One region of the Halanaerobium sehlinense genome, then DNA from elsewhere that is predicted to be linked to it. Evidence: a T-box and tRNA genes for the amino acid it is inferred to sense, from the RefSeq annotation. Region 1 holds a T-box; the other holds one or more tRNA genes.
What was found. The T-box of region 1 lies ahead of ileS (isoleucine--tRNA ligase). A T-box ahead of a tRNA ligase gene usually reads a tRNA of that ligase, here a tRNA-Ile.

Region 1 (3,176 bases):
AATTAAGGATATTATTGAATTAAAGCTGGACCAGGTACATCAGGTTCCAGTTGAAGTTAAAGAAATTGAGGAATCTGATTTGGTAAAACCTGTTCAGCATGAAAAAGAAATATTAACAACTGTGGCATCGATGAGATTGGATTCAGTAGCAAGTTCTGGTTTTGGTGATTCTCGCAGTAAAATGACAAGAGATATTGAGAGTGAAAAAGTTAAGTTAAACTGGAAAATAGAATCTAATCCTGCAGCAGAAATAGAAATTGGTGATTTAATTTCTGTTAGAGGTCGAGGCCGAGTCAAAGTTGAATCACAGCGAGGTATTTCAAATAAAGGTAGGATCAAGTTAACCCTAAAGAGATTAACCTAAGCTAAAAGGAGGGATACTTTGAAATTAAACCCATTAGATATTTATAATAAAGAGTTCAAAAAATCTACTTTTGGTTATAATACAACTCAGGTAGACGAATTCCTAGATGATGTTGGTGTTGCTTATGAAAGACTGCTTAAAGACCTAAATAACCTGCAGGAGGAAAATAGAGCCTTAAAAGAAAAAATTGATGATTTTGAAGCAATGGAAGATCAACTGCAGAACACTTTGAATTCGATGCAGAATACTATATCTGATAGAGTTGATCAGGCTGAAAATGAAGCAAGAATGATTGTTAAAGAAGCAAGAATGAAAGCGGAAAAAATAAAAAAGAATGCTCAGGATGAAGTTCTTTCAGAAAAAAGGAAAGTAGAACAGCTGAGAGAACAAAGAAACTTCTTCAAAATTCGTTTTCAAACTCTTTTAGAAAGCCACTTAGAAATGTTAAAAGAAAATGAGCAGCAGTATTTAGATACTGATTTAGATGATTTTAATGATACTTCTGATTTTGATTTAAATGAGAAAACAGAAGGTGATTATGAATTTGAAAGTGAATTTTCTAAAAAAAATGAAGATGATCAAAAATAATTAAAGTCAAAATGGATATAGTTTAGTAGGTCAGGATAAAACTTGACTTATATTAAATGATGGTTTATAATTGAGAAAAATGTTATATGAAAAAATGATGTTGAAGGGGACAGTATCAATTTTTAATAGTTTATAGCGAACCGGGTCTGGTGGAAGCCGGCAAACAAGAAATTGAAAAAATCACCCTGGAGTTGGTATATGAATTAATTAGTATACCCGTATTTCTGCGTTAAAGATGCTAAGATAAGATTAGTTTTATTTTGCTAATTTTAATTAGGGTGGTACCGCGGTCTCTCGTCCCTTTCAGGACAGGAGGCTTTTTTTATTTTTAATATATTTTTAGGAGGTTATAAAAGTAAATGAGCTATAAAGAGACAATCAATTTGCCTAATACAGATTTTCCAATGAGGGCAAATTTAAGTGAAAGAGAAGTTGATTTTGAAAAATTTTGGGAAGAAAATGAAATCTATGAAAAAGCAGTTGAAAATAGAGAAGGAAATGAAGCATTTATTTTGCATGATGGACCACCATATGCTAATGGTGATATTCATATTGGTCATGCACTAAATAAAGTTTTAAAAGATTTTATTACTCGTTTTTCAACACTTAAAGGTTATTATTCCCCTTATGTACCAGGTTGGGATACACATGGTTTACCAATCGAACATCAGGTTACAAGTCAGATGAGTGATGAAGAAAGAGCTGAACTTACAGTTAGTGAGTTAAGAGAAAAATGTACTAATTATGCTTTAAAATATATTGATCGTCAGCGTGATCAATTTAAGAGACTTGGAGTTTGGGGAGAATGGGATAACCCTTATTTAACTTTAAACACCAATTATGAAGTAAAGCAGATTGAAGTATTTGGTGAAATGGCTAAAAAAGATTTATTTTATAGAGGTAAAAAACCAGTTCATTGGTGTCCGCACTGCGAAACTGCACTAGCAGAAGCAGAAGTAGAGTATGCTGATGACCGTGCTCCATCTATTTTTGTTAAATTTCCAATGCTGGATGAAGTTGAAGTTGGAGGAGTTACTCTAAGCAGTGAAGACAGCTTTATAGTTATTTGGACAACAACCCCCTGGACTATTCCTTCAAATATGGCTATAACCTTTCACCCGGATCACCCCTATGTTGTTGTAGAGGTAGAAGGAGAAAAATTGGTAATGGCTGCGGAACTAGTTGATTCAGTAATGGATCAGACTGGGATTGAACATTATGAGATTATTAGTGAAGAGTTTAGTGCAAAAGAACTTGAAAATAAACGGGCACAACATCCATTTTTTGATAGAGAATCCCTTTTAATACTTGGAGATCATGCAACTTTAGATCAGGGGTCTGGTTGTGTTCACACTGCACCAGGTCATGGTCATGATGACTTTGTTGTTGGCCAGGAATATGATTTAGAAGTGTACGCTCCAATGGATAACAAAGGTTACTTTACTGAAGAAGCTGGCGACTTTGCAGGGAAACATTATGACGAAGCAAATATTATGGTTACTGATAAATTAAAGGAAAAAAATCTGCTGATGGATCTAAGCTTTATTGATCACCGTTATCCTCACTGCTGGCGCTGTAAAAGCAACCTTATTTTTAGAGCTACTGATCAGTGGTTTGCCTCTATTGACGCAATTAAAGAAGAAACTCTAGCTGCAATTGCAGATGTGGATTGGTACCCAGCCTGGGGAGAAGAAAGAATGAGCAACATGATTTCTGAACGTTCAGACTGGTGTATTTCTCGTCAGAAAAAATGGGGGGTTCCAATTCCTATTTTCTTCTGTGATGATTGTGGAGAAGCAGTTATCAATGATGATACCTTAGATTCAGTCAAGACTATTTTTGCAGAAGAAGGATCGGCTTCCTGGTATGAGAAATCTGCGGAAGAATTGTTGCCAGAAAATTACAGCTGTCCTCACTGTGGTGGAAAACACTTTACAAAAGAAGAGGATATAATGGATGTTTGGTTTGATTCTGGTTCAAGTCATAAAGCTGTTTTAGAAGCACGTGACTATCTAAGCTGGCCAGCTCAGGTTTATCTTGAGGGTACAGACCAGTACCGCGGTTGGTTTAATTCTTCTCTTTTAACTGCAGTTGCAACTGAAGGCAGAGCTCCTTATAAAGAAGTCATTACAAATGGCTTTACTGTTGATAAAAAAGGGAATAAGATGTCTAAGTCAAAAGGTAATGTAGTCTCTCCTCATAAAGTAATAGATCAGTATGGAGC
Region 2 (3,176 bases), 1.4 Mb from region 1:
TTTGGCTCCACATCACTAAAAGTTATTAGCGGGTAAAGGGATTTGCCTCCTTACCCTAACTCCTTAGCTTATACGTGCTCTTCCAGTCACACGCTCCACTCTCTTTGCCGCGTCCCCACTTCACTCAATCAATTTACAGTGGTATCTGAATCTTTACAGATTTTCCATCACCTACGCCTTTCGGCCTCAGCTTAGGTCCCGACTAACCCTGAGAGGACGAGCCTTCCTCAGGAATCCTTAGACTTTCGGCGAAGGAGATTCTCACTCCTTTTTTCGTTACTCATACCGGCATTCTCTCTTCTGTACAGTCCACTGCTCCTTACGGTACAGCTTCTCTCCGTACACAATGCTCCTCTACCACTTACAATCATATAAATATAACCATAAATCCACAGCTTCGGTGATATGCTTTAGCCCCGTTACATTTTCGGCGCAAAACCGCTTAACCAGTGAGCTATTACGCACTCTTTAAATGAGTGGCTGCTTCTAAGCCAACATCCTGGTTGTCTGTGCGATCTCACTTCCTTTTCCACTTAGCATATACTTTGGGACCTTATCTGGTGGTCTGGGCTCTTTCCCTTTCGACTATGAAGCTTATCCCACATAGTCTGACTCCCGATGAACACTAAACGGCATTCGGAGTTTGAATGGATTTGGTAACCTTGTTGGGCCCCTTGTCCAATCAGTGCTCTACAACCATTTAACTTTTACATCGAGGCTAGCCCTAAAGCTATTTCGAGGAGAACCAGCTATCTCCGAGTTCGATTGGCCTTTCACCCCTATCCACAACTCATCCCCTCATTTTTCAACATAAGTGGGTTCGGGCCTCCACAAGCTCTTACACTCGCTTCACCCTGGTCATGGATAGATCACTCGGTTTCGGGTCTACTAATCATAACTTCCGCCCTTATCAGACTCGCTTTCGCTCTGGCTTCATCTCTATGACTTAACCTTTCGCTACGATTAGTAACTCGCCGGTCCGTGATACAAAAAGTACGCAGTCAGGCTTTCTAATAGCCCTCCTACTTATTGTAAGCTTATGGTTTCAGTTTCTATTTCACTCCCCTCCCGGGGTTCTTTTCACCTTTCCCTCACGGTACTTGTTCACTATCGGTCATTCAGGAGTATTTAGTCTTGGAAGGTGGTCCTCCCTTATTCTCACAGGGTTTCTCGTGGCCCGTGATACTCTGGATAAATCTCTGACTTCTTCTACCTTTCGTCTACAGGACTATTACCTCCTACGGTTGAGCTTTCCAGCTCATTTGACTGGGTAAAAAATTTAAGTCAGCTAAAGGCTGTAGCCTTTAGTAAAGTCTATCCCACACCCACATTAAGCAACGTCTACAGACTTACACTTAATGTGTTTGGACTCTTCCCCTTTCGCTCGCCGCTACTAAGGGAATCTCGTTTTGATTTCTTTTCCTCAGGGTACTAAGATGTTTCAGTTCTCCTGCTTGTTCTTACATGGCTACTTCTTTCACCACATAATACCAGTGCTCCACACTGGTGGGTTGCCCCATTCGGATACCCGCGGATCTACGCTTATTTAGCAGCTCCCCACGGCTTTTCGCAGCCGGTCGCGTCCTTCTTCAACTCTGAATGCCAAGGCATCCACCATAAGCTCTTTCTAGCTTAATCAATTTATTTCCTATATGCATTTTTCAATGTACAGTTTTGACGGCCTCAATGGCCTAATATTAATAAAATCTTGAATGGTGGAGGTAAGCGGATTCGAACCGCTGACCTCCTGCTTGCAAGGCAGGCGCTCTCCCAGCTGAGCTATACCCCCATATCTCCCAATTGCTATCCATGCATGTGTTAAAAGGATAGAAAATGGTGGGCCTAAGTAGATTTGAACTACTGACCTCACGCTTATCAGGCGTGCGCTCTGACCAACTGAGCTATAGGCCCATTCGCTTTTTAAATAAATATAAACCCCATTATGTAGGATTTATTTTATTTTCATATTATTTTATTAAGTATTATAGAAGATTCTTTGACGGCCTCAATGGCCGAAATAAAACCTTCAAAATTAAACAGCAAGCTCACGTTCTCTCCTTAGAAAGGAGGTGATCCAGCCGCACCTTCCGGTACGGCTACCTTGTTACGACTTCACCCCTCTTACCGGACACACCTTTGGCATCCGCAGATGACTTCTGGTGCATCCAACTCGATTGGTGTGACGGGCGGTGTGTACAAGGCCCGGGAACGTATTCACCGCAGTATGCTGACCTGCGATTACTAGCGATTCCAACTTCATACAGGCGAGTTGCAGCCTGCAATCCGAACTGGGACTGATTTTAAAGGATTTGCTCCACTTCGCAGCTTTGCTCCCCTCTGTATCAGCCATTGTAGCACGTGTGTAGCCCGAGATATAAAGGGCATGAGGACTTGACGTCATCCCCACCTTCCTCCGACTTTCACCGGCAGTCTTCTTAGAGTCCCCGACATTACTCGCTGGCAACTAAGAACAGGGGTTGCGCTCGTTGCGGGACTTAACCCAACATCTCACGACACGAGCTGACGACAGCCATGCACCACCTGTCTCCGTGTAGCACAAAGTGCTATACTCTACTCTCATAGATGGTCACGGGATGTCAATTCTCGGTAAGGTTCTTCGCGTTGCTTCGAATTAAACCACATGCTCCACCGCTTGTGCGGGCCCCCGTCAATTCCTTTGAGTTTCAATCTTGCGATCGTAATCCCCAGGCGGGATACTTAATGCGTTAACTCCGGCACTGAAGGATTCGAACCTCCAACACCTAGTATCCATCGTTTACGGCTGGGACTACCGGGGTATCTAATCCCGTTCGCTCCCCCAGCTTTCGTACCTCAGCGTCAGTGTTAACCCAGAGAGTCGCCTTCGCCACTGGTGTTCTTCCTAATATCTACGTATTTCACCACTACACTAGGAATTCCACTCTCCTCTGTTACACTCAAGATAATCAGTTTCAAACGCAGTCTGTCGGTTAAGCCGACACCTTTCACGCTTGACTTGATTATCCGCCTGCGTACCCTTTACGCCCAATAATTCCGGACAACGCTTGCACTCTACGTATTACCGCGGCTGCTGGCACGTAGTTAGCCAGTGCTTCCTCCAAAGGTACCGTCAGGTGGATGTCATTAACTACATCCACGGTTCTTCCCTAAGGACAGAGCTTTACAATCCTAAGACC

Region 2: it has a tRNA-Ile gene. The T-box ahead of ileS (isoleucine--tRNA ligase) is inferred to sense a tRNA for this amino acid. The anticodon was not compared.

What each region holds. Positions count from the first base shown of each region.
Region 1 is NZ_AP042442.1:1,861,504-1,864,679, reverse strand. It holds gene ACZ446_RS09135 (YlmH family RNA-binding protein) at 1-364, shown strand, start outside; gene ACZ446_RS09130 (DivIVA domain-containing protein) at 383-952, shown strand; T-box leader at 1,044-1,257, shown strand; gene ileS (isoleucine--tRNA ligase) at 1,312-3,176, shown strand, end outside.
Region 2 is NZ_AP042442.1:450,900-454,075, reverse strand. It holds rRNA gene ACZ446_RS02185 (23S ribosomal RNA) at 1-1,638, opposite strand, end outside; tRNA gene ACZ446_RS02180 (tRNA-Ala) at 1,714-1,789, opposite strand; tRNA gene ACZ446_RS02175 (tRNA-Ile) at 1,835-1,911, opposite strand; rRNA gene ACZ446_RS02170 (16S ribosomal RNA) at 2,063-3,176, opposite strand, start outside.